4 regions of the Arthrobacter sp. JUb115 genome follow, and region 2 is predicted to be linked to each of the others. Evidence: riboswitches for the same ligand, from Rfam matches in the RefSeq annotation. Region 2 holds a riboswitch; each other region holds the start of a gene.
What was found. Region 2 has a riboswitch for S-adenosylmethionine ahead of EDF61_RS10445 (OsmC family protein). Riboswitches for the same ligand answer to the same signal wherever they lie in the genome.
Positions count from the first base shown of each region.

Region 1: another riboswitch for S-adenosylmethionine. It lies ahead of EDF61_RS12735 (O-acetylhomoserine aminocarboxypropyltransferase/cysteine synthase family protein); the one in region 2 lies ahead of EDF61_RS10445 (OsmC family protein).
Region 3: another riboswitch for S-adenosylmethionine. It lies ahead of EDF61_RS12810 (ABC transporter substrate-binding protein); the one in region 2 lies ahead of EDF61_RS10445 (OsmC family protein).
Region 4: another riboswitch for S-adenosylmethionine. It lies ahead of EDF61_RS09400 (substrate-binding domain-containing protein); the one in region 2 lies ahead of EDF61_RS10445 (OsmC family protein).

Region 1 is NZ_SOBS01000007.1:4,871-12,755, reverse strand. Features, by position in the region: gene EDF61_RS12765 (BCCT family transporter) at 1-254, opposite strand, end outside; gene EDF61_RS12760 (Fur family transcriptional regulator) at 920-1,348, shown strand; gene katG (catalase/peroxidase HPI) at 1,452-3,635, shown strand; gene EDF61_RS12750 (methylated-DNA--[protein]-cysteine S-methyltransferase) at 3,734-4,363, opposite strand; gene EDF61_RS12745 (RNA polymerase sigma factor) at 4,360-4,857, opposite strand; gene EDF61_RS12740 (histidine phosphatase family protein) at 4,974-5,534, opposite strand; SAM riboswitch class I at 5,646-5,740, shown strand; gene EDF61_RS12735 (O-acetylhomoserine aminocarboxypropyltransferase/cysteine synthase family protein) at 5,856-7,229, shown strand; gene EDF61_RS12730 (CoA-binding protein) at 7,229-7,723, shown strand.
Region 2 is NZ_SOBS01000005.1:95,307-103,191, forward strand. Features, by position in the region: gene EDF61_RS10440 (DEAD/DEAH box helicase) at 1-3,093, opposite strand, end outside; SAM riboswitch class IV at 3,234-3,355, shown strand; gene EDF61_RS10445 (OsmC family protein) at 3,387-3,938, shown strand; gene EDF61_RS10450 (L-idonate 5-dehydrogenase) at 4,015-5,070, opposite strand; gene EDF61_RS10455 (SDR family oxidoreductase) at 5,060-5,830, opposite strand; gene EDF61_RS10460 (hypothetical protein) at 6,068-6,667, shown strand; gene EDF61_RS10465 (TM2 domain-containing protein) at 6,832-7,620, opposite strand; gene EDF61_RS10470 (Rv1352/Rv1906c domain-containing protein) at 7,673-7,885, opposite strand, start outside.
Region 3 is NZ_SOBS01000007.1:24,140-32,024, forward strand. Features, by position in the region: gene ggt (gamma-glutamyltransferase) at 1-276, opposite strand, end outside; gene EDF61_RS12805 (NAD(P)H-binding protein) at 492-1,355, opposite strand; SAM riboswitch class I at 1,641-1,732, shown strand; gene EDF61_RS12810 (ABC transporter substrate-binding protein) at 1,856-3,487, shown strand; gene EDF61_RS12815 (ABC transporter permease) at 3,499-4,455, shown strand; gene EDF61_RS12820 (ABC transporter permease) at 4,665-5,357, shown strand; gene EDF61_RS12825 (ABC transporter ATP-binding protein) at 5,386-7,008, shown strand; gene EDF61_RS12830 (acyl-CoA dehydrogenase family protein) at 7,047-7,885, shown strand, end outside.
Region 4 is NZ_SOBS01000004.1:335,839-343,723, reverse strand. Features, by position in the region: gene EDF61_RS09405 (sugar ABC transporter ATP-binding protein) at 1-797, opposite strand, end outside; gene EDF61_RS09400 (substrate-binding domain-containing protein) at 781-1,821, opposite strand; SAM riboswitch class I at 1,889-1,979, opposite strand; gene EDF61_RS09395 (SdpI family protein) at 2,254-2,628, shown strand; gene EDF61_RS09390 (GntP family permease) at 2,704-4,065, opposite strand; gene EDF61_RS09385 (CdaR family transcriptional regulator) at 4,357-5,418, opposite strand; gene EDF61_RS09380 (aldehyde dehydrogenase family protein) at 5,476-6,984, opposite strand; gene EDF61_RS09375 (ABC transporter substrate-binding protein) at 7,185-7,885, shown strand, end outside.

The sequences.
Region 1 (7,885 bases), on a different contig from region 2:
ACCGCGAAAACCGCGGCAGCAATGACAAAAAGCCAGCCAGTGTTGGTGATAACCCAGTCAAGGGCCGCGCTGGAGGCCTTGCCCAGCCCTTCGGGGCTAGCGAAACCCCAAATAATAAAGGCCAGCGCTAGAGCGCCGGCGATTCCGAATACCCAGTAATCCGTACCGGAAAGTGAGTACTTCTTAGGTCGTCTGTGACGAACTGAATGCAGTTCCTCAACGAGGTCGCCGATTGATTGATCCGTCTGCTTCATTGCGGTCTTCCTTCACTGGTGAGATCCCGCGGATAAGATCCGGGCGGAATCTGCCGAGCCATCGCCTCTCGAGTAAACGATCGCCATGCAGTGTGATTGATTGCGAATTGCTTTTCGGGTGTCGGTCCACTGTGTCTAAATCTCGCGTTGAAGCAGCCTGAAAGAAACAACCATTCTCCGCTAATATCTCGCGAATTATTCCTGCGAGTTGACTCGATTTAGCACGATTTTGACACGATAAATCCCAAAATGGGCCTTTTCCAGCATGGTCGACATCTCATCAAGGGTCAAATCAGATCCTTGATTTCTCGCCGTTTCCGGATCTTCAGCACCCCGGGATCACATTGTTTACGCTGGCAGCGCCATCCATGTGAGCTTCCTCGCCCCACAGGATTTTTCGCTCCCCGAACCCGTGGAATCATCAATTGGACCGCAATATTTCCCAAGATAAAACCACCCACTATTCGCTTTCTTATTTCGGGTGAAATGTCTGCGATTTCGTAATTTTCCTCCCCCAGAAGCAAACCACGCTTGAACATGCATCATACGGAATACTTACTAATGAAGCACCGATTCAACCAGTCAGCTGGAGTCCACCCACTTTTAACGCGAAATACACTGGAACTTATCTTGACTGATTCAAAATAAGCAGGCATGCTGGGTACATGACATCACAGGCAAGGATCGAGCAGGTGCTGAAGGCGGCATCGATGCGGGTCACGCAACCGCGCGTTGCGGTACTTTCCGCCGTCGCGACGCACCCGCACGCGGATACTGAAACTATCATTTCGGCTGTCCGTGAAGATCATCCCAATGTGTCGCACCAAGCTGTCTACGATTCACTCAGGCTCTTCACGAAACTGGGTGTCATTCGGCAGATACAGCCACAGGGCCATACTGCCCGCTATGAAGCCCGCGTTGGCGACAATCACCACCATGTGGTGTGCCGCCAGTGCGGAACGCTGGCGGACGTCGACTGCGCTGTCGGCGGCGCCCCGTGCCTGCATGCTTCCAATGACCATGGGTTCAGCATTGATGAAGCCGAAGTGATCTATTGGGGCACCTGCCCGGATTGCCAGGCTGCGAACGCATAGTTGCTGTCTAAGTAAACCCCTAGATTTGCCATCGTCATCAGCGCAGCTGCTGCGCGATGGATAAAACCAGATAAACCCTAAACAATCCGGAAGGAAAGAGCACATGTCTGAGATGACTGCAGGTCAGTGCCCAGTAGTTGGCGGCGCGGGTCGAATTCACCCTACCCAGGGCAATGCCAACACCGAATGGTGGCCGAATAAGCTGAATCTGAGGATTCTGGCCAAGAACCAGCAGGTTTCCAACCCGCTGGACGAGAACTTCGACTACATTGAAGCCTTCAATGCCCTCGACTTGTCGGCAGTAAAAGCCGACCTGACCGAAATCATGACCCAGTCGCACGACTGGTGGCCAGCAGACTTCGGCCACTACGGCCCGTTCTTCATCCGCATGGCTTGGCACTCCGCAGGCACCTACCGCTCGCACGACGGCCGTGGCGGCGGCGGCGCAGGCCAGCAGCGCTTCGCTCCGCTGAACTCGTGGCCTGACAACGTTTCGCTGGACAAGGCTCGCCGCCTGCTGTGGCCAGTGAAGAAGAAGTACGGCCAGTCGATTTCCTGGGCCGACCTTATCCTGCTGGCTGGCAATGTGGCTCTGGAAGACATGGGCTTCGAGACCTTCGGTTTCGCCGGCGGCCGCAAGGACGTTTGGGAAGCAGATGACGATGTCTACTGGGGCCCTGAAAAGGTCTGGCTGGACAGCGAACGCTACACCGGCAAGCGAGACCTGGATGCTCCTCTGGCAGCAGTGCAGATGGGCCTGATCTACGTGAATCCTGAGGGTCCTGACGGAAATCCGGATCCGCTGGCCTCGGCCGTAGACATCCGCGAAACCTTCCGCCGCATGGGCATGAACGACGAGGAGACCGTCGCGCTGATCGCCGGTGGCCACACCTTCGGCAAGACCCACGGCGCGCATGCCGATGACAAGATCGGCCCGGATCCAGAAGCAGCTCCGCTCGAAATGCAGGGACTGGGCTGGAAGAACGGCCACGGCACCGGCAAGGGCGCGGACACCGTCTCCTCGGGTCTTGAAGTCACCTGGACCTACCACCCAACCCGCTGGGACAACGAGTTCTTCCACATCCTCTTCGCCTACGAATGGGAACTGTTCGAATCCCCAGCAGGCGCCAAGCAGTGGCGCCCGGTCAACAATGGCGGAGCCGGCTTGGTCCAGCCTGCATTCGAGACCTTGGAACACCGCGAGCCACGCATGCTTACCAGCGACCTGGCCCTGCGCTTCGACCCGGTCTACGGCCCGATCTCCAAGAACTTCAAGGAGAACCCAGACCAGTTCGCAGACGCCTTCGCCCGCGCATGGTTCAAGCTGACCCACCGTGACATGGGCCCGAAGTCCCGCTACTTCGGCCCAGAGGTTCCCGCTGAGGACCTGCTCTGGCAGGATCCACTGCCAGCAGCTCCGCAGACCACCTTGGGTGCAACTGAAGTTGCCGCACTTAAAGCCCTGATCAACGATTCGGGACTGACCGTCCAGCAGCTGGTATCCACGGCTTGGAAGGCCGCTTCGACCTTCCGCACCTCGGATAAGCGCGGCGGCGTTAACGGCGGCCGCATCCGCCTGGAACCACAGGTCTCCTGGAGCGTGAACCAGCCTGAGCAGCTCAAACCGGTAATTGCCAAGCTGGAAGAGATTGTTGACAACTTCAACGCCACTTCCGGGATCAAGGCTTCCTTCGCGGACGTCGTTGTCCTAGCCGGCAACGTCGGAGTCGAGCAGGCAGCCCTGGCAGCTGGCCAGCAGGTCGAGGTTCCATTCACCCCGGGCCGCGTAGACGCAACCCAGGAGCAAACCGACGTTGACCAGTTCGCATGGCTGGAACCAGTTTCCGACGGATTCCGCAACTACGACTCGGGCTTCGTCAAGCTGCCTAGCGAGTACCTGCTGATCGACCGCGCGAATCTGCTGGGCCTCTCGGCACCGGAAGCGACCGTACTGCTCGGTGGACTGCGCGTCATCGGCAATAACTGGGACGGCTCCAACTTGGGCGTCTTCACCGACACCCCAGGCGCGTTGACCAACGACTTCTTCGCGAACCTGCTGGAGCTGGGGTTGGAATGGACCCCGTCCGCTGACGAGCAGACCTACACCACCACCGATGGCCGCTGGACCGGTAGCCGCGTGGATCTGGTCTTCGGTGCCAACTCCGAGCTGCGTGCACTGGCCGAGGTTTACGCTTCGGATGATGCCAAGGAGAAGTTCGTCAATGACTTCGCCTCCGCTTGGGCCAAGCTCATGGACGCAGATCGCTTCGAACTGCGCAGCAAGTAGCAGCTGCTGGGCTGCAAGCCCGTAGCAATTAGTGCTGGGCTGCTGCTTCCCGCAAGGGAGGCAGCAGCCCAGCACTTGTTTCATGCGGGAACTGCCCGTCAGAACAGCGTCGCGGCGCCGCTGGCGAAGTCCGGGTTCTCCAGCTTCAGCAGCTCGGACTTGGCTTCCAAGCCTCCCAGGTAGCCGCCCAATGAACCATCGGTGCGCAGCACCCGATGGCAGGGCAGCACGATGGGAATCGGGTTGGTGGCGCAGGCTGAACCGACGGCCCGCACCGCCTTCGGCTTGCCGATCTGCTGCGCCAGCTGGGCGTAGCTCAGGGTATGCCCGTAATCGATTTGACCCAGTTCCAGCTGCACCTGGCGGCGGAACTCGGTGGAGAGTTGCAAGTCCACCGGAAGATCGAAGCCATGCCGCTGGCCCGCGAAATACTCCTCCAGTTGCCGGGCGGCACCATCCAGGCTCGACTTGTCGCGCAGGATCCGCGGGCTGAGCTTTTCCGAGAGCACCTCCAGAATCCGGTCATGGCCTTCGGATTCAAAAGCGACCCGGACCAGCCCGGCATCGGTGCTGGCCAGCAGCAAGGCCCCCACGGGGCTATCGACCACGCGATAGGCAACATCAACAAGTTCCCGTGCACGGGCCCGTTCAACGAGCCGGTCCTGCAGCGAGTCGAGGACTTGCGCTTCAGCGGCCGTAGCCTGCTGCCGATAATTTTTTCCGTTCATGGCTGCTCCCGCCATAGTTCTTGGTCATCCATCCGGGCCCGCAGATTCTTGATCCCATCGGCGCCCGAACGCCGGGCGGCAGCTTCGGTGCCGGAAAGGATTCCGGCAATTTGCGCGTAGCTCATTCCGCCCAGGTAGCGGTAGGCCACCACCTGCCGCTGCGTGCCAGGAAGCTGGTTCACCTCATGCCACAGCTGCAGGTTTTCCAACTGCAGATCCGGCCGTTGGGCTGATGGGGCCAGGCTGTCCACGTCTTGGCCGATGAGGATTTCCGGCTTGTTCCTGCGCAACTCGTCAATGGCTTTGTTCCGGGCAATACGCACTAGCCATGCCAGGACATTGGCGTCCTCCGGCAGTTGCGGGTACGCCTTGAGCGCGGCAAGGAACGTTTCGGACCAGGCGTCTTGCGCGCGATGCTCATCAAGCAGGGCACGGCAAACGCGCAGGACGTTCAGTCCATAGTCCTGGACTATCCGCTCGAACGGTGCTTGCATGGCTCTCCTGGAATTCTTGCGCCTTCATGGCTTCTCACCATGTAAACGTACGAGGAGACCATTTTGTGAGGCGTGAACGAAAAAAAATTTACTTCTCGCAGAGACCCCATGGATTCCTAGAATGCCACCAGATCCAATTCGCTGGCGATCTGCTCAAGGCGGATCAAGTCCAAGTGGAGCATTTCGCCATTTTCCACGCCTTGGGGATCCGTGGTTCCGGCCAATGCGTCGCGGATGGTGCGCATGGTGGCCCCATGGCTGACAATCATGACCTTGCGCCCGGCATGCCTGCTGGCCAAGTCCAGCAGCGCTGGCACTGCACGGCTCAAGATCTGGGCACGCGGCTCACGCAGGTCCTTGGCAGCAGCCGATTCCGCTTCGCTGACCTCGGCCATGATCCGGCCTTCCAGCGGGCCGAAGCCGCGTTCAATGAGTTCCGGAACAGCGTTCCCCGTCTCAGCCCCGATCTGCTGGGCAATCAGCGCGGCAGTTTCCTGGGCACGTTCCAAGGGTGAAGCAAGTACCAGCGACCAATTCTGGCCGATGAGCCTGCGTCCGACCTCGCGAGCCTGTTCGCGCCCGGTATCGTTCAACGGAATATCGGTTCGTCCCTGCAAGCGTCCTGCAAGGTTCCAGTCTGTCTGCCCGTGTCGAACCAATGCCAGAGAAGTATCCATGAATCCAGCCTAACCGGGGCAACAGGTATCGAAGAATCTCCGATATCAGCTCCAATACGCAACGTTACGACTCATAGTTGGGTCACGAACGGTCATGTTGCGAAGATTATTACACCATCCCGAGCGGCTGAGAGATCTGGTTCGATGACGCCGCAGCAACCTGCCACATCCGGTGGATACGGTGCTACCGCCAGAAACGATGCAGCCGCTTACCCGTTGGACCACGGCAGGAAGCGACATTGATTCCGGGATTCCTGCCTCGATCGCGGCCCGCCCTGCGGTGCACGCGAAACCCCAGTCGACAAGGAGTCGTAAGCCACCATGGCAGATCACAAGTTTGGTTTCCGCACCCGCGCATTGCATGCCGGAGGCACCCCCGATGCCGAGCACGGCTCACGCGCAGTGCCGATCTACCAGACCACTTCGTTCGTTTTCAAGGACGCTGACGATGCGGCCAACCTCTTTGCCCTGCAAAAGTACGGCAACATCTACTCGCGTATCGGCAACCCGACCGTGGCGGCTTTCGAAGAGCGCATGGCTTCGCTGGAAGGCGGCATCGGAGCGGTAGCCACCGGCTCGGGCATGGCCGCGGAATTCGTCACCTTCGCGGCCTTGGCCCAGGCAGGCGACCACATCGTGGCATCCTCCAAGCTCTATGGCGGCACCATCACCCAGCTGGATGTCTCGCTGCGCCGCTTCGGCATCAACACCACTTTCATCGACTCCAATGATCCCGCCGACTTCGAAGCGGCGATCCAGGAGAACACCAAGGCCGTCTACACCGAAGTTGTGGCCAACCCGTCCGGCGACATCGCTGACCTGAAGGGCCTGGCCGAGGTGGCGCACCGCCACAATCTCCCGCTGGTGGTCGATTCGACGCTCACTCCCCCGTACATCCTGCGCCCTATCGAGCACGGCGCGGACATCGTGATCCACTCGGCTACCAAGTTCATCGGCGGGCACGGCACCACCCTGGGCGGCGTGGTCATCGAGTCGGGCAAGTTCAACTGGGGCAACGGCAAGTTCCCCACCATGACCGAACCGGTAGCCAGCTACGGCAACGTCTCCTGGTGGGACAACTTCGGCGAGTACGGCTTCCTGACCAAGCTGCGCAGCGAGCAGCTGCGCGACTTCGGACCGGCCCTGCCGGCCCAGTCCGCATTCCAGCTGCTCCAGGGCCTGGAGACCTTGCCGCAGCGCATGGACAACCACCTGTCCAATGCGAAGCAGGTCGCGGCCTGGTTGCAGGCCGATGAGCGCGTGACCTACGTGAACTATGCCGGCCTGGAATCCCACCCGCAGCACGCGCAGGCCAAGGAGCTGCTGCCCATGGGCGTCGGCTCGGTCTTCAGCTTCGGAGTGAAGGGCGGGCGCGAAGCTGGCTCGAAGTTCATCGAAGCCCTGCAGCTGGCCAGCCACCTGGCCAACATCGGCGATGCCCGCACCCTGGTGCTGCACCCGGCCTCCACCACCCACCAGCAGCTGAGCGCCGAGCAGCTGGTCTCCGCTGGCGTGCCAGAAGATCTGATCCGGCTGTCGGTAGGACTGGAAGATGTCGAGGACATCCTCTGGGATCTGGACCAGGCGCTGGCCGCTTCGCAGGAAGCGATTGCCGCTTCCGCCGCAGGGTTCGAGGCTCCGGCCTATGACGGTTCCGCCTGCGCATTGCCAACCGCTTCGAAGGGAGCAATCTAATGACTGCCGTTGATACCGCTTGGGAAGGCCCTGGAGCCGCACAGCGCCTGGAGATCCTGCGCGACACCAAGTCCATCGCCATTGTCGGTGCCTCGAACAAGCCATCGCGCGCCAGCTATTTCGTGGCTACCTACCTGCTCTCATCTTCCAAGTACAAGGTGTATTTCATCAACCCGGTACTCGATGAGATCCTGGGCCAGCCGGTGTACAAGTCGCTGGCCGATCTGCCGGAGACCCCGGATCTGGTGGAGGTTTTCCGCAAGCACGATGACCTGCCTACCGTGCTGGACGAGGCCCTGGCCGTAGGCGCGAAGACCCTGTGGCTGCAGCTGGGATCCTGGCACGAGAAAGTGGCCCGGCGCGCCGAGGCCGCGGGCATGAATGTGGTCATGGACCGCTGCGTGAAGATCGAGCACGCCCGCTTCCACGGCGGCCTGCGCCTGGCTGGATTCAACACCGGCGTGATTTCCTCCAAGCGCCAGGTCCTCGCGTAGGAAGTCCAGGACTCCAAGAAATGGGTGCATGCAACATTGCGTTGCATGCACCCATTTTCCTGCGGCAAATCTCCAGAAATGGCCGGTCTGATCAACGAGGCTGAACTTTTGCGCGGAGCATTCCGAAGGAAGCACAAGACCTCTGCATAACCATTGTCGACG
Region 2 (7,885 bases):
TTCGATGGTGTCCTTTGCCACCAAGCGGTACACATAGACCGGACGAGTTTGCCCAATGCGGTGGGCCCGGTCAATAGCCTGGGCTTCGGCCTGCGGGTTCCACCATGGGTCCAGCAAGATGCAGTAGTCGGCGGAAGTGAGGTTAATGCCGAAGCCGCCGGACTTCAGCGAGATGAAGAAGACCGGGAAATCTCCCTCGCTGAAACCGTCAATCAGTTCCTTGCGCTTTGGGCCAGTGGTGGACCCATCAAGGTATCCGTGCTCAATGCCCAGCTCTTCAGCGACGTCGCGTGCCTTGGCCAAGAAACTGGTGAATTGGCTGAAGACCAGAATCTTATGCCCTTCAGAAACCGCGTCCCCCATGAGTTCGCGCAGCATTTCAAGCTTCGCGCTCGGGGCATCGCCCTCGCCTACCAGGGACGGATCCAAGGCCAGCTGGCGCAGCAAGGTCAGCGATTGGAGAATCTGGAAGCGATTCGAATCAACGTCGTCAACCAGGCCCAGGACTTCTTGCCGCACGCGCTGGAAGCGGCGGTCATAGGCTTTGCGGTGCCCCGGCTCCAGTTCGACTTCCAGCACCTGCTCGGTCTTCGCCGGCAACTCTGGAACGACCTGTTCCTTGGTACGGCGCAGCACGAACGGACGCAGTCGGCTCTTCAGGCGCTCCAGGCGCTCCTGGTCTCCGTCGGCAATGGGTTTCTGGTAGTTGTCCTTGAAGGACTTCGCACCGCCCAGCAGGCCTGGTGCAGCCAGTGAGACCAACGCCCACAGTTCCATCAGGTTGTTTTCCATGGGTGTGCCAGTGACCACGAATTTGCACGGCACTGGCAGCTGCCGGGCCTGCTTGTAGCCTTTGGAGGCATGGTTCTTCAGTTGCTGGGCCTCGTCCATGATCATGACGTTGAATCCGGCGGCTTCAAAATCCTCATAGGCCAGGCGGAAGATCGTGTAGCTGGTAACTACCAATTGGGCGTCACCGATCTGCGACGCCATGCTTTGGCCGCTCATTCTAGCTGTTGAAGTGATGCCGGTGACTCTCATCTGCGGCGCAAATCGCTGCGCCTCATTGATCCAGTTGCCCACCACCGAGGTAGGAGCCAGCACCAGGAATTTCTGGGCAGGATCCTCGACGCGCGCTTGTTCAAGGCAAGCCAGCAGCTGGACGGTCTTGCCCAGACCCATATCGTCGGCAAGGACGCCGCCGAGATCATGGGTACGCAAGAAGTTGAGCCAGGATAGGCCGTGGCCCTGATACGGGCGCAGTTCAGCGTTGAACGTTTCCGCTAGCTGGACCGGCTGCATTTCTTCACCGCTTTGCAGCGCCTTCATGGTCTGCAGCCACTGGTTGTGCTGGGCTTCGATAATGCCCAGATCCACCAGTTCTTGCCACCAGTCGATGCTCAACTTATGGATGCGGATCGTATCGCCCTGCACCGTGCCCAGCTCCCCGGCCTCTGATATCAGCTGGCGCAGCTGCGTGAAATCTGCACCATCAATCGGGATCACCGTAAGGTCATCGAGGACGAGATACTCATCTTGCTTGGTCAAGGCCTCCAGCAGCAGTGGGAACGGGACCTTGGTCTCGTCCAGGAGCACTTCCACAGACAAGTCGAACCAGTCCCCCGTGCTTTCGCCGGCTTCGACACTGACAGCGGCCGGCGCGTGGCTGATCCGGTACTTCGGCAGCCTGTTCTGCTCTTCAACGACCACATCGGGATGCTCTGCCAAGAGCGGCAATGCGTAGACCAAGAAATCGATGGATTCGGAGGTGCTGAATTCCTTCGGCGGGAAGATTCCTGAAGAGGTCAGTTGCCCCAAGGAAGCCTGCGCGCCGAGCTTGTCCTGCACCGAAGCAGCAATTTCCTTTTCCACGGCATACTGGCGGGGGCCCGCGGAGGCGTACTCCCAGGAATAGCTCACGGTCAGCGGAGTTCGGATGCTCTCCAGGGACAGCTTGAGGCTGGGGCGTGCTGGAACAGGGATGCTGTAGCTGTCATCCTCGCTCTTCAACGGTGCCATCAGGCGCAATCGGTCCAGGTGCTGGCGCTCGAAAAGCTCAACGCCTTCCTGCGGGATGGATTGCGCACCGGATTCAATAAATGTGGCCAGTTCCTTCGTGACCGGTTCAGCGAACCGGGCCAAACCGATTTCCCTGGCCTTCGGCAAGGGGCTGGACGCGTAAGCCAACAAGGTCGGCGGCGTGCCTATGGGCAAGAGGTAGACGTGCTCTTCGCTCGGCCCGCGCAGCTTCCCTTCCATGCTCAGGCCATGTTCACCGCGACGCACATCCACGTGTGCCATGGCTGGTTGCTCGCTGAACTCCACCGGGGCCTTGGCCGTAGAACCGCCGTTGACGATCTGCACTCCAGCTTCACGCAGGGCTTCGAACGCATCCAGCAGGTCCTGGCCTGGAAGATCCATCAAGGAGATCCACTCCTTGGGATCCCACGAATGGCGATAAGTATCTTGTTCAACGTGTTCACGCAACCGGTCCAGTTCAACGACCGCACGACGCTGCTTCTTGGAGAACCGCGTATCAAAAGCGACATTGCGCCAGCTGATCCCGGTTTGGATCCAGGGGCTCTTGGTGCCCTGGCGGGCCGGGCGTGCCTGCAAGGTCAGCGCGTCCTCGCCGCCATAACGCGGTTCGCTGACCACTTTCAGGATCAATCCCAGCGGTTCTTCGGCAACCAGCGGCTCATCGGAAATGACTGGAAGCAGACGGTCAAGGGTGCGTTCCCACTGCGGCTTGCTATTGCGTTTCCATGCGTGGGGATCCACCCCGGAGTCGGAGACGAAGAAGCCCTGGTCTTCTTCGGTGGTGACCTCAATGAGCAAGGCGGCGACGTCTTCACAGGACTGAACCCCCGGATGCTTGCCGCAGAAGCTGGTGAAGCTGATATTGCCCGCGGTGATTTCCAATTGGGCCATCACCGATTCGCGCAGCACCACACCGGAGATGCGGGTAGATCCCGGGCGCATTACCCGGTTGGCGATCTGCACTTTTCCGGAATCACACAGGAATTGGCCCAGGTTGTATTCGGATTCGGTCACCAAGGTCTGGGCCGCAGAAAGTGTCAGCTGGAATTCCATACTCGCCGTTCATTGTTCGTGCAGTGGGCGCCCGAGAGCTAGATTCCATCTTAGCGAGCCGGAAAGCAAGATGCCCGGTGACGAAAAGTTACTTCTGCCCTTTACCCGCGGGCCCTGCAACCGATAGAAATTAATCACTGAATCACGAGTTCCACTCTTTGAGCCCTGGCTGAGTGGACGGCAACCCTCCTGCGTCATTGTGCGGGGTGCCCCAGGTGAAGATTCGACGCATCTTGAACGCCAAGATGCGTAAGCGATGGCGCCCCTTGCGCCAGAAAGGGGATCAATTCCCCATGACTAATGCAGCATCTGCCCCAACCGTATCCGAAGACCGCGCACAGCGCCTGCAGGAAGCAGGCAAGGGCTGGGGCGAACGAATTTCGGCTGCCCCGCAAAGTGCCCAATTGACTTTCACCGTCGAGGGCGAAGGCTTCGATTCGGTAGCCAGCAACATTGTCTCCGGCAAGCACACCTTCCAGGTCGACGAGCCAGCTGCCCTGGGCGGCAGCGACCTGGCCGCAAGCCCCGTGGAATACGCGCTCGGAGCGCTCATCTCCTGCCAGGTTGTGGTCTACCGCTTGTACGCGCAGAACCTCGGCATCCAGGTGGACGACGTGAAGATCCAGGCCAATGGCCACCTCGATGTCCGCGGACTCTTCGGCATCGACCAGACCATCCGCCCCGGCTTCTCGTCGGTGGATCTGGACATCCGGATTGCCGGACCGGAATCAGCTGAACGCTATGAAGAACTGCGCCGCGCAGTGGATGCACACTGCCCGGTGCTGGACCTCTTCGCCAATCCGGTGCCCGTGACAACCGCGGTAAGCATCGCAGAGACCAACTAGAGTTCGCTGAACTAAAAAGCACCGCGGCGGCCCCCGACTTCAGGGGCCGCCGCGGTGCACTTCTAGCTGAAGCCAACTATTGCCCCAGGAAGTTCAGCAGGACTTTGCCGGAGCGAGCCGAATCCTTGGCCGTTTCGAAGGCTTCAAGCGCATCGGCGACCGGGAACTCGTGGGTTACCGCCTCGGAAACCTGCAGTGAACCGTCGGCCAGGGCAGCAAGCACATGGTCGATTTCGTCGTTGAAGCGGAAGGAACCAACCAGTTCCAGCTCGCGGGTAATAGCCAGCGAAATGAGTGCGGGTTGTTCTCCTGAGGGCAGCAACCCGACCATGACCACTCGACCGCCGCGCACGGCACCGCGCACCGCGGAGGCCAATCCGCGGTAGGTGCCGCTGGCCTCGATGACCACGTCCGCGCCCACCTGGGCGATTGCTTCCTGGCCATCGGCGCGCAGGGTGGAGGTGGCACCGAGCTGCTTGGCAATCTCCAGCGGCTTGGCGTGCATGTCTACCGCGATAATTTCGCTGGCCCCGGCTCGTTTAAGCACTGCTACAGCGAGAGCTCCGATCGGGCCAGCACCAATAACCAGCGCCTTCTTGCCGGCGACTTCGCCGACGCGCGACACCGCATGCCAAGCAACCGCAGCCGGTTCTGCCAGTGCCGCATCGCGCAGTGCTAAGCCAGCAGGCAGCTCACGCAGCATGCGTGATGGCAGGTTCATTTCGCGGGCGAATGCGCCCTCGGTGTGCGGGTAGCGGGCGGCCGAGCCCAGGTAGGTGCACCCCGGGGAGAGATTCGGGCGGTCGGCCGGGTAGGGTTCCCCCGTCTCACCTGGTGTTGCCGGGTGCACGGCGACTTTGGTTCCGGCTGCCGGCCCGCTGCCGTCAGCGGCGGCCTGGATGATGGTGCCGACGATTTCATGCCCGAGAACCATTGGAGCCTTGAGGATCGATTCCCCGGCGGCGCCGTGGCTCCAGTAATGCAAGTCTGATCCGCAGATACCGCCGTAAGCGATGGCAACGCGTGCTTCATCTGCTCCCGGCGCTGCCAGCTCGATTTGTTCAATACGCAAATCACCGGCTGCATGGGCCACGACGGCCAACGTGCTGGTGGCGAGGGAATTAGACGACAACGCTCATGCCTCCGTCGATGAAAATGGTCTGACCGTTCACGTAGTTCGATCCGTCCGAGGCCAACCAGACTGCTGGTCCGGCCAGGTCTTCGACGGTACCCCAACGGGCCGCCGGGGTGCGGCCAAGAATCCAGGAGTTGAATTTCTCGTCATCCACCAGATTCTGCGTCATTTCGGTGTGGATGTAGCCCGGTGCGATGCCGTTGATTTGCAGTCCCGAACAGGCCCATTCCGCGGTCATGGCGCGGGTGAGGTTGCGCAGTCCGCCCTTGGCTGCGGTGTAGGCGGAGATAGTGGGACGGGCCAGATCGGTTTGCACCGAGCAGATGTTGATGATCTTGCCTTCGCCGCGTTCCACCATGCCACGTGCGACTTCTCGGCCCACCAGGAAGGCGCTGGTGAGGTTGGTATCGATCACGCGCTGCCAGTCGGCGACTTCCAGTTCCAGCATGGGCACGCGGTGTTGGATGCCCGCGTTGTTCACCAAAATGCGGATGGGGCCGATGTTCTTTTCAATGGCGGCGATGTTCTCGCGCACGGCGGCATCATCGGTGACATCGAAGCAGACGCTGTGGATCCTCTCGGCGCCATAGCGGGTGCCGAATTCGGCGGCAGTTTCGGCCAAGCGTTGCGCATCGCGGCCGTGCAGGATGATGGTGGCTCCGGCTTCGGCCAGGGCACGGGCAAGTTCGCGGCCAATGCCGCGGGAGGATCCGGTGACCAGGGCCAGCCGTCCGGACAGGTCAAAAAGTTGGCTCATGAATTCCCTCGCATGAAGTGTCGATGGTACATCGACGGGAACTCATCAGCGGTATGAACCAGCTGTTAAATCCGAAAAATCAGCCCCGTCGCTTCCCTAAAACATATCAGACTTATGATGCCCAAGACAGCTAAAAGTAGGATTTAAGAGCTTCAGTTTCAGCAAGCGTCAGAACATCTCGGATGCCCTGAACATCGGGACTTACACGTCTTCAAATATTGATGTCAGGATAGGATCATGGACTCATCGACGACGTTGACTGAGGGTAGCGAAATCCCTCTTTGGATTCAGCTTTCCCGAGCGCACGAAGACTACACGAGCGACACTTCAGAACACTACGACGAGGTTCTTGAAGAGGTGACGGAACGATTTGCCAAGACCGGCTCCCTCGGGAAAGCTGACATTGGTTCTTTGCTTCTATGGAAACGGCTCAGAGCCGACACCAAGTGGGCAAAGAAGCTCATGAACACCCCGGACCTAGAGGTACGTGAGGCCACTGAAAACGTACTCAAGTACGCGAATGACGAGCTGCTCAGTGTTCCGGAAGCCGCCGAGAAATCACGAAGCGCTCTAGGAGCATTGCCCGGGTTCACCACCGGTGACGCACTAGCTTCAGCGGTCATCGTCGCCGCAGCACCGAAACGAATGGCCATTTACGATCGCCGTGCGCACCATGGTTTGACGCTCCTCGGCATTCAGTTGGCAAACAGTCGCGGCCGGTACCGCCGGTACATGCAAGAAGTGGAAGTTCTCATTCAGCTCCTTGATGAACATGACCAAACGTGGACGGCCAGAGAAATCGACCAAGCCTTGTTCGCTTTGGGCAACCAACGATAACTTCAAGAATCGATGCTACGAACGGATAGTCGCCCACGTAAGTCCAAGACTTGCGTGGGCGACTACCTTTGTCCAAACCCCGGTGGGTCCTCTTCCCCATAAGAGTTCCCACCGGAGCACATTTCCGAGGAGTTTCTCCCAAATGATCCGCCTCGGAATCTCTGTTAGCGCTTTTCTTCGATGGTGACGGTCCAGCCGTCGAAGTTTGCAGCGTTCACATCCAGGAAGTACTTGCCCGCGGTCTTGTGCAGAGCCGTTTCTTCGCTAACCGGACCGTCAATCATGGCTTCGGGAAGCCCGCCGTCCTTCATCAGATCCGTCCCCTCGGTGAGAATGTAGATCGCGCCAAGGGACATGTCTTCGCCCCCCTTGAAGGAATAGGTCATCCGGGCTTCAGCCCCGGTGAGCTCGAACACCTTGCTGGCCTTGTCGGTCTTTCCATCGAGGGTAACGACCTCCTGCCACGTGGCCTCCGCAGGTTCCTCTGCCACGGGTTCTTCTTCAACAGCAGCCTGCTCAGTTGCTGCAGCAGTCGCCGAAGCCTCGATGGTTGGTTCTTTAACGACAGATGGTGTGTTGGTGACCGCTTGATCCACAGCCTTTCCGGCAGAGACCCCGGTGCTGATTCCAATCACTGCGCCGATGGCGATCAGAACGATGCTGATGATCCATGCCAGCTTCTTGTGCTGCGCATACCCCTCCAACGGGCGACGGAACTTATCGGTCATGCCACCAGAAAGGATGATAATGAGATCGATGAGGGACCAAATTCCAAAACCGCCGAAAGTCAGCAGCTTCAGCAGGCCGGTGCCCACCTTGCCCAGATAGAAACGGTCAACGCCCAGTCCACCTAGCAGCAGGGAGAGCAACCAGGTCGTCATGAAAGACTTCGGCGGAAGGTAAGGTGCGGGATACTGCCCTATTGACGAAGGTTGTGCATTGGTATAGCTCATGATGGCTCCTAAAAGAGTAGGTGATGATCACTGATGTTTGGTGTGCGGGCTTCTACTGCTTCACCCAGGTGCCGCAGCGCTTCGATTCGAAGTCCTGGCCCTTTTTGACCGTGACGGCGGGACGCCCTCCGCCAGGGATGCCGTTGTCGATGATGTCGCTGCCATTGGTTCCCGTTTTGACCACTGCCCAATAGCAGTCGCTGCCCACAGCTTCCTTGGCGCGATAGGTGCCGGCCTTGATGTCGCTGCCGACCGTCCATACTCC
Region 3 (7,885 bases), on a different contig from region 2:
GCCGCCGCCAATGCCTGCGCTATAGGGTTCGGTGACGCCCAGTGCCGCCGCGGTTGCCACAGCCGCATCGACAGCGTTGCCTCCCTTGCGCAGGATTTCGATGCCGGCAGCGGTGGCTTCCGGATCGACCGACGAGACTGCGCCTCCAGTGCCGATGGCGGTCGGGTCCTTCTGGGTGTGCCGTGGTTCGGCGCTCGCCGGAAGCGCTGAGAAAGCTCCCAGGCCCAAGGCGATGGCTGCCGCGCAGGCAACTGATCTTAAACGTACTCGTGGCATGCTTTGATCTCCTCTGCAGGTGGGGATGAAGTATGCGCAAATTTACGGGAGCGGGAACTCGCCGCGCGGTTGTGACACGCAGCACCATGGGTTTGCGCGGCAATTTCGGCATTGCCGCGCGAATATTCCGGGTTGTGACGCGTTAAAGCGGCGGGCAGGCACCGCGGCCTCGATCGCCGCCAATGCCTGCCCGCTGGAACCCTAGTGCACCTGGGCTACTTGTCCAGGTTGTCCTTGATGACTTTGCCCAAGGAAGCCGGGGCGCGGCCGATCAGCTGAGCCAGCTCCCCGGAGTCCACTTCCAGCGCTCCTTCTCGAATGCGCATGTCGGTATCGACGAGGATGTGCGCGAACGGTCCGGGGACGCCGGCATCAGCGTAGATCTTTTCCAGTTGCCCTGGATCCATTTCCTGGTAGGCGATGTCCTGGCCGGCGGCAGCGCCAACCGCGCCAGCAAGCTGGGCGAGGGTGAATGGCTTATCGCTGCCCAGCTCGTAGATCCTGCCGTTCTGGTCCTCCTCGGAAAGCAGCACGGCCGCAGCGGCATCCGCATAGTCTGCACGGGCGGCAGCGCTGATCTTGCCATCGCCGGCGGCACCGAGCACCGTGCCGCTGTTGAGGTAGCCCATCAGCTGGTCGGTGTAGTTCTCGATGTACCATCCATTGCGCAACAGCACGTAGTCGATGCCGGATCCGGCCAGCAGCCGTTCGGTGGCGATGTGCTCGTCGGCGAGCTTCATGCCGCCGGACAGGGCGTTGGCAATTGAGGTGTAGGCGATCAGCGAGACATCCACGTGCTTGGCGGCATTGATGACGTTCTCATGCTGGGCAACGCGCTGGCCCACCTCGCTGGCCGAAATCAGCAGCAGCTTGTCTATGCCTTCGAGTGCGGACACGAGAGTTGGCTGGGCGTTGTAATCGGCAACGCGGGTTTCCAGGCCTTTGCCTGCCAGCGGTTCCAGCTTCTGCTCGGAGCGGCCAATTGCGACCAGATCAGCGGCATTCGCCCCGCGCGCCAGCAGCGCGTCGATGACTAGATTTCCAAGCTGTCCGGTGGCACCGGTAATTGCGATCTTCATGGGGTCCTCTCGTTGGTCTGCATCTGCTACAACCGGCGAGGACGTGAGGTAATTCCCGGAACCATCGAATGGGAATGCCGATTAAGCAAGGATTCGCATGGATCTGTCCACAATTGGCGTCACAAAGCGTTTTATGTCCGGCGCATTGCATTTTATGACGCGCAGCATGACGTGTATCGGCTGTTTCAGGACGCGTTCTGCGACTTCATGACCCCTGCTTACGTAACGCTTGTCTGCTGAATTCAGGGGTTGCAGACTTGAACTGTTCGGCCGGTACAGCCGGACACCCCATCCAGAGCGACCGAGAGACCTGGCTCGTTGAAGTCGCAGCAACCACCCGTAAACGGGAGCGGTGCTAAGGCCAGGACCGATGGAGATTGCTAAATTTCTCAACGGTCTGCCGGAAGAAACTCGCCGTGGGTAGTCCCGGAATCAAGGCAGAACGTACAGGGAATCTATGCGTAATCCTCGGGGCACCAACCGAGAGGACATCTGTAACCATGCGTACAGCACATTTTGGCCTGAAGGCCACTGCAATCCTTGCCGTTCTGGGCTTGTCACTCACTGCATGCGGAAACAACGCCAATACTACTGGCGCCGCTGAAGCAGCAGCCGATCCAGGGGAACCAGTAGAAGGCGGTACCTTCACTTTTGCTGAAGTTACCCCCATCAACAATTGGCAGACTCAGGCAGCGCGTTTCTATGAGAAGGCCAACGTACTGAATTCCGTCCTTGATCGCCTGACCTACTACGACGTGGAAGCTGGCAAGCTGGTTGGCTGGATCGCCAGCGGATTCGAAGCCAACGATGCCAAGACCGAGTTCACGTTCACCATTCGCGACGGAGTCACCTTCTCAGACGGATCCAAACTGGATGCCAAAGCCGTGAAACTGAACCTGGACGCGCTGGGTCAGGGCATCAAGGAAGCTCAGATTGCACCGAACGTTGACTTTGCCGCCTACAAGTCGGCAGAGGTCGTTGGGGACAACAAGGTCAAGGTCACGCTCAAGCGTCCGGATGCCAATTTCCTTCGGGCGACTTCTTCAGTAACTGCTGGATTGGTGTCCCCGAAAACCCTTGAACTGGATAACGCCGCGCAGTCCTCGATCTCCAAGATCGTTGGTTCCGGACCGTTTGTCTTTGAATCGGAAAAGCCTGATGAAGAAGTGGTTTTCACCAGCCGCGATGACTACGCTTGGGCACCAGAATCTGCCTCTAACCAGGGCGATGCATACCTGGATACCTTGGTTATCAAATACCTTCCTGAGGTAGCTAGCCGTGCCGGGGCAGTTCAGTCCGCGCAGGTAGATCTCGTCCGAGGCTTGCAACCGGTGGACGAACAAGTGCTGGGTACCAACGGTGGCAAGGTGTTAGCTGCTGAAGGCGTAGACCTGACCAGCAACCACGCAGCAGTACGTGTTGGCTCGGGAAAGCTTGAAGACGTCAAAGTCCGCCAAGCGCTGCAGATTGCAATCGACCGCCAGGCCATTAAGGAAACCGTTCTCTCGGATAGCTACGTCATCTCCGGATCGATCCTGAACCATAAGGCTCCAGGTTTCGTAGACCTATCTTCCGAACTGGCGTACAACCCAGAAAAGGCCAAGCAATTATTGGATGAAGCCGGTTGGAAGCCGGGCGCGGATGGCATTCGCGAGAAGGACGGAAAGAAACTGGAAGTAACGGTCTCCACCTCCAATAACTCCGTGGTCATCAAGCCAGCGTTCGAACTGATTGAACAGCAATGGCGAGAGATTGGCGTCCAGCTGGTCAACCGCGCGGCGGACAATACTTTCCTGACCAACGCGCTTGTCGACGACAAAGTGGAGTTCTTCGGCACCCGCCAGTTCGCATACGGCGGACTGGGCCCGGTCTACGCAACTGCGAACAACAATCAGACACTTCGCGCCGATCCTGAACTGAACAAGCTTTTCGCCGAAGAGCAGTCAGCAACCACCGAAGAAGAGCACCTGAAGTTGGTGGAAGAAGAACAGCGTACCCTGGTGCTTGACCAAGCCTTGACCTTGATTCTTTGGGACGAAGTTCAGGTCTATGGGGCCAATAACTCCGCCAACGTTGAATTCACTTCCGGTACCGCACCAATCTTCCAAGGTGCTTGGAAGAACGACGGCTAGGAACCGAGCTCATGGGCATTTACATCGCAAAACGATTGGGACAGGCAATATTGGTCATTTGGCTGGCCTACACGGCGGTTTTCATCGCTGTGCAGGCCTTGCCGAATGACCCGGTCACGATCTTCCTGAGCACTGACTCAGCCGCGGATCCGGCCACCATTGCACAGATGAAGGCGTACTACGGATACGACCAGCCGGTCTTCGTGCAGTACTTCACGCAGCTGCTGGGATTGCTTCGCGGAGATCTCGGATATTCCTTGTCCAGCGGTTCGGAAGTAGCGAATCGAATCGGTGAAGTAGCTGGATCCACCCTGATTCTGGCTGGCAGCGCATTCGTTTTGTCGGTGGTATTCGCCCTGATCATCGCCTCAGCGGCGAGCCTGTCCAAGGGCGAAAAACTGCGCAAGACGCTGCTGAATCTGCCACCGCTAATGGTGTCCATTCCTGTTTTCTGGTTGGGCCTGGTGCTCCTGCAGCTGCTGGCAGTGCAGCTCGGAGTGATGTCACTGTTCCCGGACGGCTCATTCATGTCGCTGGCAGTGCCTATCTTCGTACTCGCCGTGCACCTGAGCGCTCCGATCGCCCAGGTGCTAATCAAAAGCGTGCAGGAAGTTAATAGGCAGCCATTCATCGACGTGCTGAGAGCCAAAGGCGCCAGCGAAGCGTGGATCTTCTACAGGCACACCTTGAAGAACGCGGCCCCTGCCGCACTAGCCATTGCGGGTATCACCATTGGCGCTCTGCTTGCTGGTTCGGTTATCACGGAGACGGTGTTTTCGCGTGCAGGATTAGGCCAGCTGATCTTGCAGTCAGTTACCGCGCAGGATATCCCATTGGTCCAAGGACTGGTGCTTCTGACAGCCATTGTCTTCACGGGGGTCAACTTGCTGGTAGATCTCATCCACCCTCAGATTGATCCGCGAATCGTCGCTTCGACAAGCAGGTCAACCCGCTCGCTGGTTGCATAAGGAAAGAAGGACTAATGACTCTCTTGACCAAGCACATTGGATCAGTGGCCAATGAAGATCAGCGCCAAGTTCCAACCAGCACTGTAACCAGTCAACGTAATCCAGCAGTACGCTGGTTAGCTGCCTGGTGGGTTCTCATTCCGCTGTTCTTATTTGCGGCGTGGGCTTTCTTCCCTTCGTTCTTTACTGGACAAGACCCAATTACGGGTGTGCCGGCTGACAAACTGCTAGCGCCAAATGCGGAGCACCTGTTCGGAACAGATCATCTGGGGCGTGACGTATACAGCCGAGTTGTCTACGGAACTCACCAGACACTGCTGACCGCCGGTCTGGCTTGCTTGGTTGGAAGCGTAGTGGGTTCGGTCCTCGGACTGCTGGCGGCGACCGCCGGACGGTTCGCAGACACCGTTGCAATGCGCTTTGTCGATGTTGTCCTGGCAGTTCCTGCCTTCCTGATCGCGCTGATTCTGGTTACCGCAACTGAACCGGGACCGCTGTCCTTGGGCCTAGGTGTGGGTATCGCTTCGATCGCGGCATTCGCTCGCCTCGTGCGCACTGAAGTGCTCAGGGTCCGATCACGCGATTTCGTGCAGGCGGCCTTGATGAGCGGCGGCAAATACTTCACTGTGCTACGTCGCCACATCATCCCGCACATCATCGGTCCGGTTCTCTCCTTGCTGGCTGTAGATCTGGGTGCTGCGATTCTTGCAATTTCCGGTTTGGGGTTCCTGGGCTTCGGCTCGCCACCGCCGACCCCTGAATGGGGACTGCTGATTTCCGAAGGACGCCAGTATCTTTCGGTGGCATGGTGGCTGACCACTTTGCCGGGATTGGTTATCGTGGCGGCGGTAATGCTGACAGCAGTACTGGGACGTGCCATCAACAAGGCATTCCGCTTCTAGCCCTACTCTTTGATGAACGGACAAGACCATGAACGCAACGAACGACGCTTCTTCAGCAGCGATCCGCATTGAAGATCTAACGGTCCAGTACGACCAGGGCACAGTAGCTGCTGACAATATCAATTTGGAAGTCCCCGCGGGGCAGATCATTGCCATTGTTGGTGAATCCGGCTCGGGCAAATCCACCCTGGCCAAGACACTCATCGGTTTATTGCCGCAAAGCGCGAAGGTCAAGGGAAGCGTGCGTTTCGGCGGTACAGAAGTCACTAATCTTTCCATGGCCGATTGGCGTGCGATTCGCGGCGCAGGCATTGGATTAGTTCCACAGGATCCTGGTGCTTCTCTGGATCCGGTGAAGACCATTGGCTCCCAGATCATTGAAGTCTTCCGTTTGCATCCGTCACGTTCAGTTCCCAAGGCGCAATGGCGTTCCAAGGCAATTGAGCTGATGGAGAGCGTTGATATCGACCGTGCGGAAAGCCGACTGGACCAATACCCGCACGAACTCTCTGGTGGCCTGAAGCAGCGCGTGCTGATTGCGATTGCCTTTGCCTTGAACCCTCAGCTGCTCATCGCTGATGAACCAACCAGCGCCTTGGACGTCACCGTGCAACGCACGGTATTGGAAGTTTTCGTGTCACTGGCACGCCAGAGGGGAACCACAGTCCTCTTTGTCACCCATGATCTTGCTGTTGCGACTGACATTGCGGACCGCGTACTGGTGATGAATTCTGGCCGGATCCTGGAGGACCGCAGCGTTCCAGCGTTGGTAGCGCAAAGCACCGAACCATATACCAAGGCACTGCTCGATCAGGCCTATGCGCATCAGGATCGACAGCAACCTTCAGACTCGGAGGATATGGCAATCACTGTGGATGGCCTCAGCAAGGTCTTCGGCAAAGGCCGCGACGAACACCAAGTTCTTTCCAACGTCAGTTTTGAAGTGCAGCGAGGCACCACGTTCTCGCTGGTCGGCGAATCGGGTTCAGGAAAATCCACTACAGCCAAAATCATCATGGGAATGCACCCAGCCACCGAAGGTTCGGTGTTGGTCAACGGAAAAGAAGTTGCCGGCATCAGCGGCAAACAGCGCTATGATCTGTGGCGGGAAGCGCAATTGGTCTACCAGAACCCTGACTCGGCACTTGACCCCCGCCAGGCAATCGGCTCGATCATCGCTGAGCCAATGGTCAACTACCGCCTGGGTGATAGTGCTTGGCGTGCGAAGCGTACAGCGCAGCTGATGGAACAAGTGAACCTTCCTGAACAGCTAGTTGGCAGACGTCCGGGTGAACTTTCCGGAGGCCAGCGCCAGCGGGTAGCTATAGCCCGTGCTCTAGCTAGCGGCGCAAAAGTTCTGGTTCTTGATGAAGCATTGAGTGCATTGGATGTACTGACCCAGGAACAGATCCTTGAATTGCTCGACCAGCTGCAACGTGAAGAGCAACTGACCTATCTGTTCATCTCCCACGACCTGCATGTAGTGGAACGGATTAGTCACCGCGTCGGCGTGATGTGCCGAGGGCAAATCGTCGAGTCGGGCACTGTCGAAGAGGTCTACTCCAACCCCCAGCATGAGTACACCAGAACGCTGCTTGCGGCGAATCCCGGCAACGTACTTCGCGAACTGGCCGGCACGCGCAGCGCCTAGCCATTCCAAACCATTTCCCAGATCATAAAGGAGCAACCATGAGCGCTGAAGCCTTGGCAATTTTCCGCCCTTCGTCCCAGCAGCATACCGAAGCGGCTTACCAGGAACTGCTGGCACACTTCAACGAAGTGTTCACCCGTGTCGCGCAGGGCGCTACCGAACGCGAGCAGCAGCGCATCCTGCCTTTCGAGCAGGTGCAGTGGCTCAAGGATGCCGGTTTCACCACGCTGCGTGTGCCAGAAAGCCATGGCGGTTCGCCTATCAGCCACGAGCATCTGTTCCGCTTGCTGATCGAGCTGGCCGCGGCGGACTCGAATGTAGCGCACCTGCTGCGCAGCCACTTCTCCTTCGTCGAAACCATCTCCCTGCAGCCGGCAGAGTTCCAGGACCGCTGGTTCCCACGGGTGCTTGCCGGGGAAATCTTCGGCAACGCTGCGACCGAGCGTGGCGGCAATGCCCTTGGCGCCACCAATACCAAACTGGTCCAGACCGGGCAAGGCTGGGTGCTGCGCGGCGAGAAGTACTACACCACTGGCTCGATCTTCGCCGATTGGGTAGTGGTCATGGCGACCACCGACGGGATTGAGGGGCGCCAATACGCCATCGTCGATCGCCATGCCGAGGGCGTGGAGATCCTTGACGACTGGGATGGCTTCGGCCAGCCGCTGACCGGTACCGGCACCGCGATATTCACTGACGTTGCGGTGGAAGATGCCAATATCATTCAGCGCAAGATAGCTTCCACCCTCGAACCTGCCTTCTTCCAGCTGTGCCTGCTCGCCGTACTGGCAGGTATCGGCAAGGGGGCCCGCAATGCCGCAGCAGGCATCGTTGCCAACCGCACGCGAACCTTCAACACCGGCTCCGGCGCGCTGTT
Region 4 (7,885 bases), on a different contig from region 2:
AGGGCAGGCTCGCCCTGAACGGCGGGCGGCTCGCGCCTCTGGTGCGAGAACTCGTTAACCTGGTTGCCCAGCATCAAGCCGATGACATCTTCGATACTGTCACCGTCCGCGAAACTGGCGTCACCGGCATTTCTGCCGTTGCGCAGCACCGTAATCCGGTCGGTGATCTGCCGCAGTTCCTGGAGATAATGCGAGATGAAAATGATCCCTACCCCGCGGTCCCGCAGATGCCGGATCGTGCCGAAGAGCTGTTCAACTTCATCATTGGCCAACGGTGCGGTCGGCTCATCGAGAATCAGCACCTTGGGTTCGGCCAGTACGGCACGGGCAATCTGGATCAGCTGCTGCTGGGCAACGCTGAGCTCATCAACGAAGGCACCGGTGTCCAGCTCCTGGCCGGTGGTTCGCAAAATATCCGCCCGGGCTGCTGCCTGCGCGGTGCGCTCGTGGCGCCAGAGCCCACGACTCTTCGCGGTGCCCAGATACAGCTGTTCGGCGACGGTCAAGCGGCCGGCCAGATGGCGGTCCTGGTGAATCACTTCAATGCCTAGCGCTTCGGCATCGGCAGGCCGGCGAATTTGCACCGGCTGGCCGGCAAGTTCGATCTGCCCCGAGTCCAGGGTGTACAGCCCGGTGAGTATCTTGATCAGGGTGGATTTTCCAGCTCCGTTTTCGCCCACTAGGCCCAGAACCTCTCCGGCCCGAAGCTGCAGGTGCACATGGTCAAGCACGGCGACCGTGCCAAAGGACTTGTTGATGGCGGCCATGCTCAGCAGTTCCTTAGATTCCGTTGTCATGGCGCACCTGATTCACGTTGTCCTTGTCGACAAAAATCGGCTCGGCATAGCTGGTGCTCGGAACCAGATCGGTTTGCCCATCGAGGAACAGGGCGATATTAGTGGCCGAGGCAGCGGCAATCTGCTTGGTGGGCTGAGCGACGGTGAACTGGTATGAACTGTCCGGGTTCGCTATCAAATCCAGGGCCCCGGGCTCTGCGTCCACTCCATACAGCTTGATGTCGCCACCAGTGGGATCGATGGCCTGCGCGGCACCGATCAGCGGCATGTCCCAGCAGGACCAAATCGCGTCAACTTCGCCCTCGGGCAGCCTGCGCAGTTGGTCCTGGATCTGGTTTTTGGCATCCTCGATGGTGCCTTCGTATTTGTCCTGGAGTTCCGGGGTGATCTTCTCGATATTTGGGTAGTCTTCCAGCACCAGGTTCAGGCTGTTGTACCGGATCCGGCAGGGAGTCACACCGGGGAAGCCGTTGAAGACCAGAATCTTCCCCTTGCCGTGGAGGTCTTCAGCCATGGTGCGAGCCAGCGTGGTGCCGACGTTCCAGTTGTCGCTGGTGACGTTGTTCTTCGAGTATTCGCTTTGGAAATCGATGGTGAACAGCGGGATCCCGGCGGCGTCCACCTTGGCCAAGGCAGGAGTGAGCGTTTGGGCATCGCCCAGGATCACCACGATGGCATCGGGCGACTGGGTGATCAGGTTTTCTACGTCAGAGACGTGCTTCTCGTCTTTGGCTTCGGCTTGGGTAGCGATGACCTCGCCGCCGAGCTCTTTGATGCGCTCTTGGATCTGCTGGTAGACCACGCGCGAGTAGTCGTGCAGGATATCCTTGGCCGCGATGCCGACCTTTTTGCCTTTGAGTGAAGGAACGTTGTCGAGCTTATGCTCGGCTTGCGGATTACTGCTTTGCGCCACAACCGGCGCTATTTCCGGCCGTGGTTCTTTCAGCGAGCAGCCAGTCAGCAGTGTTGCTGCCGCCATCGCTGAAGCCAGAACTTTCAAGGCGTTCGGACGAGTACGAGTCATGTCGTCCCTCTCTTAGACAAATTGAACGAGGGATCCCGAACAGAAGTTCATGCTTCTAGACCCGGGAGTTCCATCGAACCTGGCGTTAGCACTACCTGCGGAGTGCAGGCTTGCTGCGGCGTCTCGGAGCCAGGTCTCTCAGCCGCTCTGGATGGGTTGTGCTCCGAGTCAAGCATTACTGGCAGGTCCTCGGGAAGGGCGCTGTCATGCGGAGGAACAGCAGGACAAAATACGTCATCTTCGCGCCTTCGCCCTGCCGGAAAACGGGCAGATAAGACGTCATATGACCTTCGCATGACGTAATTGGCATGCCGGAACTGGATCTCAAGAGCGTTCCCGCAGGCATCGATTGGGAACACAGCGTGGATCAGGGCACTTCCATGCGACCGCATAGAATGGCCATTCAAGATCAATCGGCAGAAGAGGCGGCAAGTGGATCCAGCAGGCGTGATTGCCTTCATGTTCGGGTTGCTGAGCATAACGCTGGTCGCAGCGTTCCTCGCCCCGATGGCACGGGACCGGAAGCTCGCTCGCAATGCGGCGATCGGCATCAAGACGCGCCACACCTTGGCCAGCGATGGGGCCTGGCTCGCCGGGCATCAGCAGGCTGCGCCCCTGCTTGCCGCGGCTTCCTGGGCCGGTTGGGCGGCATTGGCCAGCGCAGCAGTTCTCTGCCTGCTGGGCCAATTCGGTTTCGCCTTCGCCGCGACCGGAGCCGGCTACCTGGCCGCCATCGCGTTGCTGGTGATCTCGACTGCCACAGCGAATAAGGCCGCGCGGAGCTTCCCGGTGGCAGGCCTGGGCTAATCCAGCACTGCTTAAAGCAACGGATCGCGCCATCTGCCGATGGCGCGATCCGTTGCTTTCTTGGAAGGCGTGCTGCTAAAGCAGTACGGCTCCCAGGACCAGTACAGTCAGGAACCCCGCGGTGCCCTGGATGGCGGTAGCCACGCTCAGGGTCTTGTAGGCGGTGATCACCGGAATGCGGCTGAGCTGCGAGACGACCCAGAAGTAGGAGTCGTTGGCGTGCGAGACAACCATCGCACCGGCGCCTACTGCCAATACGGATAGCACCATGCCCAGCTCCGAACCCAAGCCCAGGGAGCCGAGCATCGGAGCGACCAGCGCGGAAGTGGTCACCATTGAGACGGTGGACGAGCCCTGGGCGGACTTCAGTGCAGCGGCGATCAGGAATGGCACAGCCAGGCCCAAGCCCAGTCCGCTGAGTGAATCCGAAAGAATCGTGGTCAGATCCGACGCGGCCAGGACCGCGCCGAAGCCGGCGCCGGCACCGGTGATCAGCAAGACCGGAGCAGCGGTGCGTACAGCTTCGTTCATCTGCTCATTGAAGACCGCCAGCTTGCTGCCACCGCTCAAAAGAAAAGTCGATGAGATCAAGCCGAAGATCAGCGCAATAACTGGCGTCCCCAGGAAGGAAAGGATTTCCAGGGCAGCGCCTTCGCCAATCGGGTGCGAGGGCAGCTTCGCAATGGATGCGGCACAGATCAGCACCAGCGGAACCAGGATCGGCATGAAGGCCAGCGCCGGGCTGGGCAATTTTCCGAAGCTTGCACGCAGCTGCTCATAGTCGAGTTCGGAGATGTCATTGTGGTCGTCGCTTGGCAACGGGGTCCATTGGGACTTGTTGAAGCGGCTGGCGTAGGCCAAGCCGGCAAGTGCCGAGATGGCCGCAACGGGCAATCCGACAGCGATGATCAAGCCCAGGTTATCGGCAACGCCGATGCTTTCGGCTGCGGCCAGCGGGCCCGGAGTTGGAGGCACCATGGTGTGGGTCGCGTACAGGCCGGTCATCAGGGCGATGGAAGTTGCCAGCCCAGAGACCCCGGTACGCAGGGTGATGGCTTTGCGCAGCGAGTTGAGCACCACGTATCCCGAGTCGCAGAAGACCGGAATGGAAACGATGTAGCCGATAATCGATAGCGTCAGGTTGGGGAACCGGGTACCGAGGACCTTGATCAGCGCATCTGCCATGGAGATCGCGGCGCCGGATTTCTCCAGGATGACACCGATCATTGTTCCGAACAGGATCACCAGTCCGATATTTCCCATGGTGCTGCCAAAGGCCGTGGTGACCGTCGAAGCCACGTCGGCCAGCGGAATCCGGTAGGCGAAGGCCGCCAGGATAGCGGCGCCAACGAGGGCGAGAAATGGGCTGATCTTCAGGCGTGCTGTGACCATCACGATGGCCACAACAAGGATCAGCAGAACAAGCAGTTCGTACACGGCGGGTTGGCTCCTTTGCCAATATCGGTAGTTCTCTGCGTCCAGCCCGCAATGGCTCAACGGGTGGACCAGCCCTGTCGGCAAAGCCGCTCAAGGCTTTGCCCGTTGGGCTAGATGCCACCGTGCCACCCCGGTTTCGGGCGCAAAGATCGATCATCCTGCCAATACTAGGAAAAGTGACCCCGAATACCTATGGGCACACGACCATATTTGCCTGGGTTCGAAAGAGCCAATGTGTGCAAACATCCCACCCTTCCCAGCCCCGGCGCCAGCTCCCCTCGTTTCCAGGGCCTAGAAAACATGCAGCTGGCCCAAGGCCACTCTCGCGTAGATGGCATGCTGGAGTTTCAGGGATTCGCTGGACCGCCGAATATCGACGCCGCTGACCTGGCTTATCCGCTCAAGTCTTTGCACCAAGGTATTGCGGTGAATATGCAGATCCGTGGCCGCTTGGCTCATCGAAGCAGCTGTCGCAACGACCAGCAGGGTTCTGGCTTGTTCCTCATTGAGCTGCATCGCTGGAGCAGCTGCATGTTCCAGGCTGCGGGCTGGGGTGCGGGCGATAGCCACAGCAATTTCCCGGCTCCACATGCGGCGCCGTGCGTGGGATGGCACGAGTGCCGGATAGCCCACCAATACGCGCAGCACTTCGGTTTCGGCCATGAGATCCTCGGCCTTTTCGACAGGCGCGGAGACCAGGAAACGTTCCTGGTCCATGCGCTCGGGAGCGAAAGCTGGCTCGCTGGCAGCGCAAAGCCTCCAGTACGCGCCGGAAAGGCTAACCCATGACGTGCGGTGATGATCCTTCGCCGGCTCTTCGAGCGACGGATCCCCCACGCTTCGGGGCAGCCAAGCTTCAATGCATTTCGGCCCGCGCAAACCATGCGCTGCGAGCGAGCGGTCGATCACTTCAGGCGCAACGCGACCGGCGATCAACGCAGAAATAATGTCGCGGGCTTCGGTCTCGCGCCGCGCGCTGCGAGAGTGCTCGCGTTCCTGGGCAAAGAGCAATTGAACGGTCAGTGCAATCAGGCCGGCCAGCGGTTCCACCTCGTGGGGAGCTCCGGTCACGCCCACAACGCCGCAGAGCTGGTCGTTCAGCACCAGTGGCACATTGACCCCGGGCTGGGTTCCGGCCGAGCCGTCGGCCCGGCTGACACGGATGATGTTGTTGCGGCGGATCGCCTCTGCGCTGCCGTCGTGGTGGGTACCGATACGCGCAGCATCCGTAGAAGCAATGATGACTCCGTGAGCATTCATGATGTTCACATTGCGGTTGATGGTCGGCGCAATCGTGTCGACGACTTTCTGCGCCAACGCGCTAACCAGCCGGGGTTGCTCCTTTTCGCTCATGAGCTCATCCTATCGGCCCGGGACTGCGCAAAGCAGTCCCGGATTAGAACATTGCCGCTAGTCGAGCTTGACGGTGACCGACTTCAGCGAGGTGTAGGCCTCGATGCCTTCACGGCCATTTTCGGCGCCCCACCCCGACTGCTTGAATCCGCCGAACGGCATGTTCGCATCCATGCCGGCACCGGTATTCACCCTGACGTTGCCGGCCTGGATTTTCTTGGCGAAGGTCAACGCGCGGGAAATGTCCTGGGTGAAGATCACCGAATTGAGACCGTAGTCGGTGTCGTTGGCCCGGCGCAGCACCTCGGCCAGCGAATCCTCGTCGCCGAAGGTGCTCACCGAGAGCACCGGCCCGAAGATCTCATCCTTGGCGATGGACATGTCCGGACTGACATTTTTCAGCACGGTCGGCTGCACGAAGAATCCTTCTTCGCCTTCGGCCAAGCCACCGGCAACGAGTTCCGCGCCATCAGCGATGCCCGCCTCGATGTACCCCAGCACGCGCTCGCGCTGCACCTGCGAGATCAGCGGGCCCAGCTGGGTTCCTTCTGCCAGGCCAGCGCCCAGCTTGAGGCTCTTCGCGAATCCGGCGATGCCTTCGATGACCTGGTCTGCGATGTCTTCGTGGACATACAGTCGCGACCCTGCCGCGCAGACCTGGCCGGAGTTGCCGAAGATGCTCATGGCGGCGGCCGGAATGGCCTTGTCCAAATCCGCGTCGGGATAGATCACCACCGGGGATTTGCCGCCCAGCTCAAGGCTCAGCCGCTTGAGATTGACCGCTGCCGACGCCAGCAGCTTCTTGCCTACCGCGGTGGATCCGGTGAAGGAGAGCTTGTCGACATCCGGATGGTCGGCGAGCGCTTGGCCGGCCACCGGCCCCAAGCCCTGGACCACGTTCAGCACACCGGCCGGGATGCCTGCTTCAAGCGCAATCTGCGCCATGCGCACGGCGGTCAGCGGGGTCAGCTCCGCGGGCTTGAGCACGACGGTGCAGCCGGACGCCAGCGCCGGAGCCACCTTGGACAGCGCAATGGTGAAGGGGACATTCCATGGCACGATCAGTGCGGCCACGCCCAAGGCTTGGCGCTGGGTATAGGCGTGCCAGGTTCCTGGCAGGGAAATATCGCGGGTTTCGCCGTTGAGCTTGGTGGCCCAGCCGGCGAAGTAGCGCAAGGTCTCGATGCCCGCGGGCAGCTCGCCAAAGCGGGCGATGTTGAAGGGCTTCCCGCAGTTCAGGGACTCCAGGGTAGCCAATTCATCGAGGTTCGCTTCCAATGCGTCAGCGAAGCGGTGCAGCGCCCGCTGGCGTGCTGCCGGGGTCATTTCTGCCCAGGGCCCGGACTCGAACGCTGCACGGGCGGCAGCTACTGCGCGGTCGATGTCCGCTGCGGTGGCAGCCGTCGTCTCGGTCAGCAGCTGGCCAGTGGAGGGATCGGTTACCGGCAGCTTTTCCCCCGAGCCAGCGACCTCCTGGCCATTGATCACCAGCGGAAGGGGCGTGGCCGCCAAAGCGGCGCGAAGCTGCTGAGCCAGCGGAACGGCGGAAAGATCTGTTGCTGTCATGGAATGTATCTCCTGGTCTGCCCGGCGCGCTTCGTCGTTGGCATCATTTTGAATGTGAGTCTTGCCACACAATCATACTAAAGATATATTGTGATTCAAGGAATACATTTTGATGCTCAGTGTACTTCTTCTTCCGGGAGCCGACCCCGGTCGACAACTCGCAGCCTTCGCCTAGGCACCAAGCTTTCAAGGAGATCCCCATGGTCACGAAACGACGTTTTGCACGGAAGGCCTTCTCCGGCCTCGCAGTCTCTGCCCTCGCAATCGGCACCCTGGCCGCGTGCGGATCCAGCGAGGAGGCCAGCGCCGACGGCCCGGTGAAGCTGCGCGTCGCCATTGCTCCGATCCAGTTCGAAACCGCACGCATCGCCGAAGAGAAGGGCTACTTCGAGGACCAGGGCCTGGACGTTGAATTGGTCAATGGCGCCGACCCCGCCGCCCTGCTGGCCCAGGTGGTCTCCGGTGACGTGAACGTTGCCATCGGCTCGTGGATCAACGTCGCCACCTCTTTCTCCCAAGGTGTTCCGATCCAGGTCATTGGCGGCAACGGCATGGTCGACCCGGAAGCCGACAACTCCGGTGTCATGGTGGCCAAGGATTCCGGGGTCAAGGAACTGGCAGACCTGAAGGGCAAGACCATTGGCGTAGTTGGCGTGAAGTCCGGTGGCGACATCCCCGTGCTCCAGGCATTGGAAGCGGCCGGCGTGAAGGAAAAGGAAGTCACGGAAGTCGCTGTTCCCTACGCGGGCATGGAAGCGGCCTTGGAACAAGGCACCGTGGATGCAGTAGTGCCTGCCGACTCCTTCTACCACCAGATGCTGGAGAAGGGCTACCAGACCATCTCCAACCCGGTACAGGAATTCCAGTCCAGCATGCCGGTAACCGTTTGGACCGTGCAGAA